2 regions of the Sporosarcina sp. E16_3 genome follow, and region 1 is predicted to be linked to the other one. Evidence: riboswitches for the same ligand, from Rfam matches in the RefSeq annotation. Region 1 holds a riboswitch; the other holds the start of a gene.
The links. A riboswitch is a leader RNA that binds a small molecule or an ion and turns the genes downstream of it on or off. The one in region 1 is predicted to bind S-adenosylmethionine.
Positions count from the first base shown of each region.

Region 1 (7,998 bases):
CCGTATAATATCATAGCGAAAAAACGTGAAGCGTCGGTTAAGCTGATCGAAGCGGAGAAGTATATCGTTTAATACGTTTGTTGAATAACCATATATTTGCATAAAACGCTGGCGAGAAGGGCTTGGAAATCGCTATTTTTCACTGGGTTATTTCCGGTTCGCTTTCGGCGAAATAATCACGACACTATTACTGAGGGAAAGGTGTGGCTAGAAGTGCTCCGTCACTTTTAGCCACACCTTTTTAGTTATCCTGTTGTGATTATTCGCCTGTCGCGTACCTACACTATTTAAGTGGAAAATGCAGTTTCTTTGGAAGAAAAGAATAGAAGACTTTCTATAAAGAGTGTAAGTGCCCGAAAATGAAATTTCGGGCACTCTAGTACGTAGTACAATGTGTTCCTTGCTTACTTTTAGCAAAGATTATGTGGGGTTCTATAAGAAGGTGACACCTCATTAAAAAAAATAGAGATACTATATAATCGTCACGATTAATTTAGAATTCTATAGAACCTATACTATTTCCCTTGTACGGCGAATGAATCTAGCGAAGGAGCGACAAGTGTGAGCCGGAGTAATGAGACCGACAGTGATCTTCTGGGGGGCTCATTACGGGAGGCCATCACCAAGCGACGAAGCGGTATTGGAAACTACTTCCTAGTAATAACCACAAAAAACTCCCTTGCTTTGCATTTGTTAAGTGCTAAGTACATATCAAGACATCCCGGTAATCGTATAGAAGTCATTCAATTCCAAAGCAATCAAAAGTCACCTATACATGGAACGCCCAATAGGTACCTGGACGTCTTTTCTGTTATAATGGCGAAAATGGAGGCGTTACGGTATGGGATTAATTTACTACGGTTATCCAAAGTGTGGAACATGCAGGAAAGCTAAGAAGTGGCTTGAGATGAACAACCTGGACTTCCAGGAAGTGAACATAGCAGAGGCTCCTCCTTCAGAAGAAGAGCTTGGGAAGATGATTGCGGCATCCGGACTGGAATTGAAAAAGTTTTTCAATGTCAGTGGGCTGAAATACAGAGAACTTAATTTGAAAGATAAATTACCCACAATGACAGATGAAGAGAAGATCAGCTTGCTATCATCTGACGGTATGCTGATTAAAAGACCGCTTGTTTTTGGAGACGGTAAAGTGACTGTTGGTTTCAAGGAAGATGAATTCGACAAAGTATGGGGTAACTAATTTCCTATCTTGTCTTTATCCAAGAAATATGACAGAATTGAAGAGAATGAAACTATTTATTTGGAGGGATACGGAATGAGCACACCAAAAGATCTGCGTTATTCTGAAGAGCATGAATGGGTAAAAGACGAAGGCGGTAACTACCGTATCGGTATTACACACTTTGCACAATCTGAACTTGGCGATATCGTATTCGTTGAACTTCCATCTGTCGGCGATGACATCAAAGCGGACGAGCCTTTCGGAAGCGTTGAGTCAGTTAAGACAGTATCTGAACTTTATGCACCTATCAGCGGTAAAGTCATTGAAGTGAACGAAGGACTTGAAGATAGCCCTGAATTCGTCAATGAATCACCGTATGAAAACGCATGGATGATCGTCGTTGAACCTTCAAATGTTTCTGAGCTAGACGAACTTATGTCAGCTGAAGCGTATGAAAAAATGACTGTCGGAGAATAACTAAAACAAGGCGCCGGTATTTTTCCGGCGTTTTTTGCATCTCTATATAGAACAGAGCAATAGAGGAGGCATCTTGTGTCGGATGAAAGAGTAATTATCGTTGAAGGTGGTTCGGATAAGAAGCGTTTGGCACGAATACTTATTGAGCCTGTCGAGATTATTTGTACGAACGGCACAGTAAGTCCTTATCGGCTTGAAGAGTTGCTTGCACCTTACGAAGAACATGAACTATTCGTCTTCGTTGATGCGGATGAAGATGGAGAAAAGACCCGCATATTATTCAAAAGAGAGTTCCCAGCGGCAATCCATTTGTACACGGAAAAGGTTTACCGAGAAGTGGAGACAACACCGTATAAAGTGTTAGCTACAATACTACAAGGTGCGAATTTTAAAATTCGACCGGAATTTCTAATTTAAAGGATGTAGAATTAATGGAAACTTGGACACGCGAACAATGGGAGACGGCTTTGAAAGGGTCTTCAGTAGCAGCGTTTTATTTATATACACCGATGTGTGGAACATGTGCGGTCGCTTCTAAAATGATGAACGTTATTAACGTCATGAGACCGGAAATACCAATTGGGAAAGCAGATTTGAATTATGTACAAAACATCGCAATTGACTATGAAATCGAAAGCGTTCCTTGCCTTCTTATACAAAAGGATGGCGTTGTAATCCATAAAATATATGCGTTTCAGTCAGTTCCGTATCTACTAGAAAAAATAGATTGACAACGGATGTATAGTACTGATATACTACGTATTAACATTCAATTGAATAGTCACTCTTATTAAGAGAGGTGGAGGGATAGTGCCCTGCGAAGCCCGGCAACCGTCACGAAAGTGAAATGGTGCCAAGTCACACAAAGCGTAAGCTTTGAAAGATGAGAGATTGGACAAACGTTTATTTTAATATAGCGTTAAGCCTTTCTGCCCGTCTGCAGGAAGGCTTTTTTGTATTCTAAAGGGATCGCAGCCAAAGAGCGCCGCGTCCTGCGGCAAAGGCTGCATGACCTGCCTCCTGCAGGCCCAAGCGGAAGGCGCCTGCTTAGATGCGACAGGCATAAGGCAGAACGGCGTAGCGGCGAACTACCGCATAGCTGGGCTGACTTATGACCCGAGCGTCTGGCGCCTGAAGCTAGACAGAGTTAGTAACAAAACAATTTTTTAGAGGTGAAATAGATGATTCATTTAACGGATATTAATAAAAGATTCGGTGAAGGGCCAGGAAGTATTTCTGCAGTCGAAAATGTATCGCTTGAAATTGCTGACGGTGAGATTTTTGGAGTCATCGGCTACAGCGGGGCAGGAAAAAGTACGTTGATCCGACTACTGAACGGTCTTGAAATGCCGACATCGGGCAGTGTGAAAATAGGAAGTCTAGAAATATCAGCAATCAAAGGTAAAGAACTGCGGGAAGCACGACAAAAAGTGAGTATGATTTTCCAACACTTTAACCTACTGTGGTCTAGAACAGTAAGGGAAAATATCGCTTTCCCTCTTGAAATAGCGGGTGTAGGAAAAGTCGAGCGTGAAAAGAAAGTGGCGGAATTGATTGAAGTAGTCGGTTTGAGTGGTCGTGAAAATGCGTATCCATCCGAATTGTCCGGAGGTCAGAAGCAGCGCGTAGGGATTGCCCGTGCGCTTGCAAACGACCCTGAAGTCCTTCTTTGTGACGAAGCGACTTCAGCCCTTGATCCAGAAACGACGGATTCGATACTTGATCTCTTAACGGGCATCAATGAACGACTTGGACTGACAATTGTTCTTATTACACATGAAATGCACGTTATCCGTAAAATTTGCCACAGAGTTGCAGTTATGGAAGCAGGGAAAGTTGTTGAGTTGGGGGATGTCCTTGATGTATTCCAATCGCCGAAGGAAGCGATTACGAAGCGATTTGTCTCTCAAGTGACAGAGCCAATAGAAGCGAAGCAGGCAATGGCGCATATTAAAGAAGAATTTCCTTCTGGAACGCTTATCAAGCTTGTTTTTGTAGGAGAGAAAACAGAGCAGCCTGTGCTCGCGAGTCTTATTCGGAAATTCACTGTCGATGTCAATATCGTTCAAGGGAATATTTCTCATACACATGGCGGAGCATACGGCACACTCATACTTCAGCTCCTTGGCGATTCGGTAATCATTGAGGAAGCAATTCACTATCTTCATGAAAATGATGTTCAGACGGAGGTGATCGGTAATGATTGAAAACCTTTTTCCGAATGTCGACTGGACTAAAATGTGGGAAGCAACAGTGGAAACACTTTATATGACTACAGTTTCGACAATCTTAACATTCGTTATAGGATTAGCACTTGGCGTTTTGCTCTTCTTATCTGGTCCCGGTCAACTGTGGTCGAATAAGTTGGTCAATATTATTTCAGGGGCATTCGTCAATATCTTTAGATCCATCCCGTTTATCATATTAATCATTTTGCTTATTCCGTTTACGAAATTTCTTCTTGGCACAATGCGCGGACCGGATGCAGCGATGCCGGCTCTTATTATTGGGGCGGCACCATTTTATGCAAGAATGGTGTTGATTGCATTACAGGAAATTGATAAAGGTGTAATTGAAGCTTCGAAGTCAATGGGAGCTAAAACGAGGACGATTATTTTTAAAGTCCTATTACCAGAATCAATGCCTGCACTTGTTTCGGGAATTACTGTAACGGCCATTGCACTCGTTGGGTATACCGCGATGGCGGGGATTATCGGCGCAGGTGGTCTGGGGACACTCGCGTACTTAGATGGATTCCAGCGTAGCCGTGAGGACGTTACACTTGTTGCAACAATCACTATTTTAATTATCGTCTTCATCATTCAATTCATCGGGGATTTCGCGGTGAGGAAATTTGACAAGAGATAATAGTAGTACAGTAACATCAGGCCTTGCCTGTAAATCATAAAAAACAGAGAAAAAGGGGAGAAATAATTATGAAAAAGCTTTTAGGGGGAATAGTATTAGCAGTACTGGTATTTGCATTGGCAGCTTGCGGTGCGAAAAACGACAGCGGCGATAAAAATGTAAGTAGTGAAGATAAAGCTGTCAAAGAAACAGTTGAAGAAACGAAAATCGTCATTGGTGCATCTAACACACCGCACGCAATTATTTTAGAAAAAGCAGCACCGATATTGAAAGAAAAGGGCATTGAACTTGTCATTGAAACATACCAAGATTATGTTTTGCCAAATAAAGATCTTGAATCTGGTGATTTGGATGCAAACTTCTTCCAACACATACCTTATTTAGACCAACAAGTAATTGACCATGGTTATAAGTTTGCGAATGCAGGGGCTATCCATATCGAACCGATGGCTGTGTACTCAACGAAATATAAATCAATCGAAGAACTTCCAGAAGGTGCTGTTATTATTTTTAGTAACTCAGTAGCTGAACATGGCCGTGTCCTATCTTTGCTAGAGTCAGCTGGGTTAATCAAATTGGCTGATGGAGTAGACAAAGTAAAAGCTGAAGTGAAAGATATTGTAGAAAACCCAAAAAATCTAAAGTTTGATGCGAATTACGAACCATCACTTTTACCGCAATTGTATAAAAATGATGAGGGTGATGCAGTTGTTATCAACGCAAACTATGCAATCGATGCAGGTTTGAATCCGGTTGAAGATTCGATTGCAATTGAAGCGACAGAATCTCCATATGCGAACATCATCACAGTAAGAGAAGGCGATGAAAATACTGAAGCGATCAAGACTTTGATTGACGTACTGAAATCGAAAGAGATTCAAGACTTTATTCTTGAAGAGTGGGGCGGCGACGTCGTTCCAGTTAAGTGATTTGATGATGAAAGTGGACAACCCGCTTTACCTGTCATCCAGATTAACATCATAGAAAAAGGGAGATTGTGAAATGAAAAAACTTATTACAGGAATTTTATTAGCAGTACTGGTACTTGCACTTGCAGCTTGCGGAACAGGAACAAAAAATGCGAGCGACAGTAATAATGTAAGCAAAGAAGACAATAACGATAGCAACGGGGAAAAAGAATTAACTAAACTTGTTGTCGGTGCTTCCAATACACCGCATTCAATCATCCTTGAACAAGCAAAACCGTTATTGGAGGAAAAGGGTTACGATCTTCAAATCGAAACCTATCAAGACTATGTGTTGCCGAATAAAGATCTTGAATCTGGCGACCTTGATGCAAACTACTTTCAGCACATTCCTTATCTAGAGTTGCAAATCAAAGATGCCGGATACGACTTTGTGAATGCAGGCGGTATCCATATTGAACCAATCGGTGTTTATTCGAAAAAGTATAAATCACTTGATGAACTTCCAAATGGTGCGACGATATTAATGAGTAGCTCAGTTTCGGATCACGGACGTGTGCTTGCAATGCTTGAATCAAAAGGACTTATCAAACTTGACGAAAGCATAGATAAAACAGCTGCTGAACTGAACGATATCGTTGAAAACCCTAAAAACATTAAATTTGATGCAAACTACGAACCTGGACTAATGCCGCAACTTTACGCAAATGATGAAGGTGATGCATTGTTGATCAACTCGAACTTTGCAATCGATGCGGGCTTGAATCCGATTGAAGATTCTATTGCAATCGAAGACGCGGATTCACCTTACGTAAATATCATCGCTGTTAGAAAAGGCGATGAAGATAAAGAATCGATCAAAGCATTGATTGAAGTATTGAAGACGAAAGAAATTCAAGACTTTATTATTAAAGAATGGGGCGGCACAGTCGTTCCGGTAAAATAAGTATGAAGAAAACTCCACCGATGATTATGAACTCGGTGGAGTTTTTCTGTTTTCCAATAGATGTTAATCACAAATAGATGTTCCAATAGCAAAAACATTATGGTATCGTTGTTTCTTAAATACATATAATTATCATAGGGGGATATGGTTTTGAAGCTCAAAATTGGTCTAATTTGGCGTATCATTATTGCCATTGCACTAGCGGTCGGACTCGGTTTAGTTATACCGAAAATTAGTGAGGGTTTTGCAGATTGGTTTGTCAGTCTTGCTGCTACATTCAATATGATTTTCGGTGGCTTTTTGAATTTTGTAGTACCACTAATCATTGTTGCATTTATCGCACCAGGAATTGCTAAGCTTGGTAAAGGATCAGGTAGACTTCTTGGTCTGGCGACAGGATTCGCTTACTTTTCGACAATCGTAGCCGGAATCCTTGCATTCTTTGCAGCAACGGCAATACTGCCTGGATTTATCGGAAGTATTGGTAATGATGATATTGAAAATGCGGGCAGAGCAGCGGCAGAATCATTTTTCACGATTGAAATGACACCGATAATGGGCGTTATGTCGGCACTTCTTCTAGCATTCGTTCTTGGAATCGGGATGGCTTCCATTGGTAGTAAATCAATGCTTGCTGTGTTTGATGAATTCAATGTGTTGATTGAAAAAGTGATTTCATTCGTCATTATTCCGCTTTTACCTTTCCATATTTTCGGGATATTCCTTAATATGACGTATACCGGTCAAGTTGCAAAAGTACTTTCTGTATTTGCGGTGGTGTTCGTTATGATTATCGGTCTTCACCTCGTTATGCTTACCTTGCAATATTCTGTTGCGGGAACGCTTACAAAACGCAATCCGTTCGGTCTAATGAAAATAATGGCACCTGCTTATTTCACTGCACTCGGGACGCAATCATCAGCTGCGACAATTCCGGTTACGCTGAGACAGGCGCGTGAAACAGGTGCGTCAGAGAAAGTAACTGGTTTTACAATTCCACTATTTGCAACGATTCACCTATCGGGAAGTACGATTACACTTGTATCTTGTTCGATTGGTGTCATGCTGATGAATGGAATGTCGGTTGAATTCAGTACGTACTTGCCGTTCATCTTCATGCTTGGTGTTACGATGATTGCAGCACCTGGAGTGCCAGGTGGAGCGGTTATGGCGGCACTTGGATTACTCAGCACAATGCTTGGTTTTGATGAAGGAATGGTTGCGCTGATGATCGCTCTTTACATGGCGCAAGATAGCTTCGGGACAGCAACAAACGTAACAGGCGATGGTGCACTCGCTATTATGGTTGATAGGTTTACGAAAAAAGATAATGCTGTTGCTGCTAAAACGAATCTAGAACCAGAACAATACTAATCAATAAGTTTTAAACCGGTACATTGTGTACCGGTTTTTTGAATTGTGTGGATTCTCATTAAGGATTTGACAATTGAAAATGAGTGAAGACTTGAAAAATGGATGCATACAAGTCTTGAATTAAGGGCATTCCTTTCTAATGAAACGATTCTCAATGATTTGCAAGGCAATGCTTTATGCGTTAAGATTAGAATGATACTAAATTGAGAATGGATATCCGTTCA
Region 1 covers NZ_JADPRX010000016.1:58,110-66,107, reverse strand. Annotated here, with positions in the region: gene I2483_RS11110 (acyl-CoA dehydrogenase family protein) at 1-72, shown strand, start outside; gene I2483_RS11105 (arsenate reductase family protein) at 842-1,201, shown strand; gene gcvH (glycine cleavage system protein GcvH) at 1,277-1,660, shown strand; gene I2483_RS11095 (toprim domain-containing protein) at 1,736-2,077, shown strand; gene I2483_RS11090 (thioredoxin family protein) at 2,092-2,391, shown strand; SAM riboswitch class I at 2,445-2,550, shown strand; gene I2483_RS11085 (methionine ABC transporter ATP-binding protein) at 2,842-3,867, shown strand; gene I2483_RS11080 (methionine ABC transporter permease) at 3,860-4,528, shown strand; gene I2483_RS11075 (MetQ/NlpA family ABC transporter substrate-binding protein) at 4,597-5,457, shown strand; gene I2483_RS11070 (MetQ/NlpA family ABC transporter substrate-binding protein) at 5,531-6,400, shown strand; gene I2483_RS11065 (dicarboxylate/amino acid:cation symporter) at 6,551-7,774, shown strand.

Region 2 (7,998 bases), on a different contig from region 1:
GCCATTTGCGGCACCCATTTCGGTGAGACAAACGAAGTTAGCTCCATTTCTTGAATGCCCGCCCCTTGTAAAGCTTCAATAAATGCTAGTTTGTCGTTTTCGGCGACATGTTTCTTTTCGTTTTGTAGTCCATCACGTGGACCAACCTCGATTATTGTAACGTTATTTGGTAAAATGAACATATCATCCCTCCTCTAGTATATTGTAATGAAGGGATGCATATACAGGCAACTTAAATAAGGGAATGGGGGAAAAGAAATGTCGAAAGAAATCGTAATTATCAGTGCGGTTCGTTCTGCTATCGGATCGTTCCTTGGTTCATTGAAAGATATACCGGCAACAGATCTTGGGGCGACAGTTATCAAAGAGGCATTAAAACGTGCAGGGGTAGCGCCAGAGAGCGTTGACGAAGTGATCATGGGGAATGTCCTACAGGCGGGATTAGGTCAAAATCCGGCGCGACAAGCGGCCATAAAAGCGGGACTACCTGAAACCGTTCCTGCTCTGACAATTAACAAAGTATGCGGTTCTGGATTAAAAGCTGTGCATCTTGCACGTCAAGCAATTATTGCAGGAGATGCGGATATTATTGTTGCAGGCGGTATGGAAAATATGAGCCAAGCCCCTTACATAATGAAAGATGGCCGAGAAGGCTTTAAAATGGGGGACCAAAAAATTATCGACAGTATGATCTCTGACGGACTATGGTGTGCATTCAATGATTACCATATGGGCATCACGGCAGAAAATCTTTGTGATCGCTATTCAATTACACGTGAAGAGCAAGATACATTTTCGGCAACATCGCAGGCAAAAGCTGCGGCGGCAATTGAAGCCGGAACTTTTGCTGAAGAAATCGTTGCGATTGAAATTCCGCAGCGTAAAGGTGATCCTATTATTTTCGATCAAGACGAATACGTCAAAGCCGGAACAACTGCAGACAAGCTCGGTAAACTTCGACCAGCATTCAAAAAAGATGGCAGTGTGACAGCGGGGAATGCTTCAGGCATTAACGACGGCGCAGCAGCATTTGTCATCATGTCGAAAGAAAAAGCTGACGAGCTTGGCTTGACACCACTAGCAACAATCGTAGCCAATGGTAATGCTGGTGTGGATCCTTCGGTTATGGGTCTGGGCCCTGTGGAAGCAGTTAAAAAAGCGCTCACTAAAGCCAATATGCAACTATCCGAGATTGATTTGATTGAAGCGAACGAAGCATTCGCAGCACAGTCAATCGCAGTCGGAAAAGAACTGGAATTTGACGCATCAAAACTTAATGTCAACGGCGGTGCAATCGCACTTGGCCATCCAATCGGGGCTAGTGGGGCACGCATCCTAGTGACACTTCTTCACGAAATGAAACGTCGTGATGTGAAATCCGGACTTGCCACGCTATGCATTGGTGGGGGTCAAGGTGTCGCAACCATCGTTACACGACCATGAACGAAAGTAGGTGAAATAAATGGCGAAAAAACGTAAACAAACTACACCACAACCGAAAAAAAGGGCTAACGAAGGATCTGTATATTCCGATGCACTTGATGATGATATTCTTGAGAAATTGAAAGCGGCAAAAAAGGCATTGTCAGCTGTTGAAGAGACGAAAGAAGAAGAACGCCAAGAGCAACTTCGCCTTGAACGCAAAGAACGTGAGAAAAACAAAAGTTTTGGGGAACTACTCAAAGAGTTCGGAGATACTGGATCGAAGTTTTAAAATGGAGCACCGGCTGCAACTTGGCTGGTGCTTTTTTAGGTGCCAAACAGTCCAACCATTATGTTAGAGTCCAACGAACGCGGTGATTTCCAACCATTGTACCGAAGTGTCTAACAAACGCAGTAGAGTGTCCAACCATTTTGCTGAAGTGTCCAACAAACATGACAAACTGTCCAACAAATAAAAAACGCTGCCCCATAAGTTGCGGGACAAGCGTTATTTTCATTTCTTCGCCATCCGCTCTTGCGCCATTCTCACCATTTCTTTCACCATATTACCGCCAATCGGGCCACCGATTTTCCCCGCCTGTTCCGACGTTAGTTTTCCGTTATAGCCCTTCGTCAGTGGAATGCCTAGTTCCTTCGCAATTTCGAATTTCACGTTGTTAGGTTCAGATTTATCCACGTCGTAGCCTTGGGCTTGCATGACGTCCGCTTTCAGCCGATCTAATGCTTGTCGTGCACCTGGCACTAAAATTCTATTATTTCTAGCCATTTTATCTCCTCCAGTAAGCTGTAGTGTTCCCGAAATAAATCAAATTACAACCGCAAATTGATGAAATAACAACTGTTAATAAATTTTCCCCATTCAGTTCAGTAGTACAAAACACAAAATAACAAATCAAATAACACAATAATTAACTAGATTTCAGCAGATGTTTCACACCATTTCTAGTTACTAATTAGCACCGTATGTAGTGGTGCTTTTTCATTTCTTGAACTTATCAGATATCTAAAGTTAAAACTTATCTTTAAAAGGTTTTATTGGATATATATAGTATAGAGGGTAAAGGAGATTGATACGTAGTCATTTCTAATTCACGTTATTTTTAAAAAATGAAACTTAATATTTGCTAAAACGTATTAATAAAAGTACCGTTACTCAACGACTCTACCAAAATACGGAATTTGCCTAGGGGGAAGTTTGATGAAAAAGAAAATCTTTAGAGTGATTGCTTTAAGTCTTAGTGTGCTTATTATCATCATAGGAATCACTTTAAGTCTTTTTTACGTGTTGAACAATGGTAATCCTATTACAAAATATATAGCAGACAAAAAAGTGCCGACATATTTGTCGGAAAAGGGATATGCAGAAGAAGAGATAAATGAATCTCACTTTATAGAACCAAAACACACTATAAACAGGAAGTTTTTTCACGGTCACTATAGGGTAGTTTTCAAAGATGAAACAGATATAACGTATTATTATGGAATCACAAAAATAGGAAACAAGGTAAAACAGTTTTGTGAGAAAGATAAACTAACTCCCGCTGGAATTACTGAAATTGTCCAAGATGAAACTAAACATAGCGAAAAAAATTGCACCAATTCACTTAATCGGTATTAGCAAAAGGGCAAGTTTGGTCCTTTTTACATATTTGCATTTTCAAGTTTTTGGGTTGGTAAATATCATCTTTTCTCTCTCGATTATCCTTCAATTTAACCACTAAATTAGCAGTGGTTTTAACACGTTATATTCACCTTAGAATATTTATTGCAAGGTGATTGCTTCTTCTGTCAATCCAATTGTAAAAACGAGTGTGATTTATATGTAAACATTGTTGTATAGGCATTTTAAAGACCGCTAATTCAGAATCGAATTAGCGGTCTTTAAAATGCTTTAATTTGAATTCTGTACCACTCCACTGAACGGGTTACAAACTAAGAGGATCATGCTTTTTTTATTCCCCGATAAAAAGGGGGTGCACTCGGAAAATTTGATAGTTTTTTTCAATTACACAAACTGTTCTTCCTGACGAATAATAATGAAACGCTCGTCAATGCAGTTTGATAGGGCTGACTCAATTAGCCATTCGGGCCATGCAGACGCAAGATGGTTGGTACGCAATCCGCTTTTTTGAAGTCAGTCTTCAAGTTGCACTTCCACAAAAAATGGTACGTTTACTGCTTGGTTAACACATAAAGATTGGAACCTGATAACGTGGTTCTAAAAAAGTGTACCTGTCGCCAGTAAAGCAAATTTTCCGCCAAGGCTGTGCAGTTCATCGTCAGAATCGCCTGTAGGTTACTCGTCTACTAAGGTCCATCCTCCGGTAGTTCCGCCTTGTAATCTAACTATACCCGCACTGATTTAAGATAAACCAATTTTAATAAAAGAATTTTATTGATTCATTGGATAGTAGCGATAGAAGGTTAGAAAAAATGATAAGGATGATTGAATCAACTGTCTATCCGAGGAGAAAGAAGATTCCCTATCTTATGAAAATAGGCTTGACTGAAACAGACTATCAAGTTACGATACACTTACTAACTAAAACTGAATAGTGAATTCTTATCAAGAGAAGTTGAGGGACTGGCCCTATGACGCTTCAGCAACCAGCCGTCAGGTGAGGTGCTAAATCCAGCAGGCGAGCGATGTCCTGACAGATGAAAAGGAACGAATTAGATATCGTAAGCCTTCTTTTCATAGAAGGTTTTTTTGTGATTTTGCAGGATAAGTAGAATAGGTTTACTAGAGAAACTAAAGCTGCAAAAGGTATTTTAGTAGCTAATACATAATCACGTTTTTCATTCGAAATGGCATGTTATTGAAATTTATTCACCATTACAACTAAATTCACGTACAGAGAGAGAGAGATCAGCTATGTCGACTCACCTAATTAAAGAGGAACTTCAAAAAAGAATTCTTATCATCGATGGAGCAATGGGAACGATGATTCAAAACGCGAATCTATCTCCGGAAGATTTCGGTGGGGAAGAATATGATGGCTGTAATGAATATTTAAATATCGTTAATCCAGTCGTTATTGAAACGATTCATCGTGGTTATTTAGAAGCGGGTGCCGATATCATTTGTACGAATACGTTCGGTGGAACGCCAGTTGTGTTGAATGATTATGATCTTGGAGACCAAGCACATGACATTAACTTCCGCGCCGCACAATTTGCGAAGAAATGCAGTGCTGAATTCTCTACAGATGAATGGCCACGTTTTGTAGCAGGTGCAATTGGGCCAACGACGAAAACGCTATCTGTCACAGGTGGAATTACGTTTGACGAATTGACACAGGACTTTTACATACAAGCAAAAGCATTAGTTGAAGGCGGAAGTGACTTAATTTTACTAGAAACTAGCCAAGATATGCTGAACGTCAAGGCCGCTACAATTGGCATTAAAAAAGCGTTTGAAGTTACGGGGATAGAACTTCCAATTATGATTTCAGGAACAATTGAACCGATGGGAACGACGCTAGCTGGCCAAAGCATTGAAGCCTTCTATATTTCCATTGAGCATGTTAAACCACTTTCTGTAGGCTTAAACTGTGCAACTGGACCCGAATTTATGAGGGATCATATCCGCTCGCTGTCAGAGATATCGGATGGCTATGTTAGCTGTTATCCGAACGCTGGATTACCAGATGAAGAAGGGCATTACCATGAATCGCCCGAATCACTTTCTAAAAAGTTAAAGGGTTTTGCAGAAAAAGGTTGGTTAAATGTGGTGGGTGGATGTTGCGGAACGACTCCTGCACATATTCGAGCACTACGAGAAGCGGTGAAGGATTTGGCGCCACGTAAGCCGGCGGAATCAAGTCGTGGTCATGTTTTATCTGGGATTGAGCCCCTTCAATATGATGAATCAATGCGTCCATTATTAATTGGCGAACGCACGAATGTAATAGGATCTCGGAAATTTAAACGACTAATTATAGAAGGCAAGTTTGAAGAAGCATCTGAAATTGCACGTGCCCAAGTAAAAGGCGGCGCGCACGTTATTGATATTTGTCTTGCGAACCCAGACCGTGATGAGTTAGAGGACATGTCCGAATTCATGAAAGAGGTTGTGAAAAAAGTTAAAGTACCACTTGTCATTGACTCGACGGATGAAAATGTGATTGAGGAAGCGCTAAAGTATTCACAAGGTAAAACAATTATTAACTCCATCAACCTAGAAGACGGGGAAGAACGTTTTGACGCAGTGATGCCACTTGTGAAAAAGTATGGTGCCGCTGTCGTCGTAGGGACAATTGATGAAATCGGAATGGGCGTTACGCGTGAACGAAAACTTGAAATCGCGGAGCGTTCATATGACTTGCTTGTCAACAAATGGGGCCTTGCGCCGGAAGATATTATTTTCGATCCGCTCGTATTCCCAGTCGGAACAGGGGATCAACAATACATTGGTGCAGCAGTAGAAACGATTGAAGGCATTCGTTTAATAAAAGAAAAGATGCCACGCTGTTTAACGACGTTAGGTGTAAGTAATGTATCATTTGGACTGCCGCCGGTCGGACGTGAAGTGTTGAATGCCGTTTATTTATACCATTGTACGCAAGCAGGGCTTGATTTTGCGATTGTGAATACAGAGAAACTGGAGCGCTTTGCGTCTATTCCAGAGCAGGAAATTAAAATGGCGGACGAGCTTTTATTTACCACAACGGACAAAACACTTGCTGATTTCACTGATTTTTATCGCGGTAAGAAAAAAGAGAAAACAGAAGATGATATTCCAAAAACAGTTCCTGAACGTCTTGCTTATTACATTATTGAAGGAACAAAAGAAGGGCTACTCCCTGATTTGGAAGCTGCACTTCAGATGTATGATACGCCGCTTGATATTATCAACGGGCCGCTGATGAAAGGGATGGCTGAGGTAGGGCGCTTGTTCAATGAGAATAAACTCATTGTTGCCGAAGTACTGCAAAGTGCAGGTGTTATGAAAGCATCTGTTGGCTACCTAGAAGATTTCATGGAGAAAAAAGAAGACGATTCCGGTAAGGGGAAAATCGTGTTGGCAACAGTCAAGGGTGATGTGCATGATATTGGGAAAAACTTGGTCGAGATTATTTTAAGTAATAATGGCTATAAAGTAATCGATGTTGGCATTAAAGTTACACCCGCTAAGCTGATTGAAGTCATTCGTCAAGAAAAGCCGGATATCATTGGTTTGTCTGGCCTACTTGTTAAATCTGCGCATCAAATGGTGATTACAGCGCAAGATTTTAAAGAGGCGGGTATTGATGTACCAATCCTTGTAGGGGGAGCAGCTCTGTCTCGTCGTTTCACAGAAACAAAAATATCTGCTGAATACGACGGTCCGGTGTTATATGCAAAAGATGCCATGCAAGGGCTTGATCTTGCCAATCGTTTGCAGGATAAGGAAGATAAAGTGGTTTTATTGGACGACTTGGTTATCCAACAGGAGAAACGTGTACTAGCGGAGGCGGTTCGTGCTTCCAAAACTGCGGTTGCTGTATTGGAGAAGCCAGTGAAAACGGTCCGTGAAGATGTTGAAGTCTACATTCCGAAAGATCTTCGACGACATGTGATGAGAGATTATTCCGTTGCCCACCTTCATCCTTATGTCAATATGCGCACATTGATTGGCCATCACTTAGGTCTAAGGGGATATAGCGATAAGCTAATCGAAAGAGGAGATGAACGTGCAACAGGGCTCCATGAACTAGTCACTGGGTTCTTACGTTCGGATCTATTAAAACCACGAGGGTTGTATCAATTTTTCCCTGCGCAGGCAGATGGCGATGATGTAATTATCTATGATCCAAAAGACGCTAAAACAGAAATCGAACGTTTCACATTCCCACGCCAATCGGTCACACCTTTCTTGTGCCTAGCTGATTTCTTGAAAACAGTGGAAAGTGGGGAAATGGACTATGTTGCGTTTATGCAAGTAACGGCAGGTCACGGCGTGCGTGCCGAAGCGAACAGATTAAAGGAACAAGGCAAGTTTTTAGAAAGCCATGCATTCCAAGCAACTGCTCTTGAACTAGCGGAAGGTTTTGCGGAACGAATTCACCAAGAAATTCGAGATCAGTGGGGCTTCCCGGACGCAACAGACTTTACAATGAAAGATGCTTTCGCTGCTAAATACCAAGGGCAACGATTCTCCTTTGGTTACCCAGCATGTCCAAACCTAGATGATCAAGCCAAGCTTTTTGGATTGATAAACCCTGAAGATATTGGCGTTGAGTTAACAGAAGAATTTATGATGGAACCAGAAGCATCCGTTTCTGCGATGGTATTCGCTCATCCAGATGCGCGGTATTTTGTAGTGAATTAATATGTATGCACCGAACACTGGATATAAAAGAGAAAACACACCACTAACAGATCGTTAATCTGAAGGTGGTGTATTTTTATGCGGAATTCGTAGAGCTTGTGAGAGTAACGCTCATGACTATTTCTTCGCAAGTGGTCTTCACAAAGAACGTGAAATATTGCGTGGTATTGTGCGTTATATCTAGATGTACATTCGGCGTTATATCCTGTATAATTTCTAGTAATAGACATATACTGTGAAGG
Region 2 covers NZ_JADPRX010000014.1:24,385-32,382, reverse strand. Annotated here, with positions in the region: gene I2483_RS10080 (hydroxymethylglutaryl-CoA lyase) at 1-182, opposite strand, end outside; gene I2483_RS10075 (acetyl-CoA C-acetyltransferase) at 259-1,443, shown strand; gene I2483_RS10070 (YqkE family protein) at 1,463-1,714, shown strand; gene I2483_RS10065 (hypothetical protein) at 1,773-1,940, opposite strand; gene I2483_RS10060 (alpha/beta-type small acid-soluble spore protein) at 1,937-2,209, opposite strand; gene I2483_RS10055 (DUF3139 domain-containing protein) at 2,642-3,061, shown strand; SAM riboswitch class I at 4,004-4,108, shown strand; gene metH (methionine synthase) at 4,319-7,756, shown strand.
Region 2: another riboswitch for S-adenosylmethionine. It lies ahead of metH (methionine synthase); the one in region 1 lies ahead of I2483_RS11085 (methionine ABC transporter ATP-binding protein).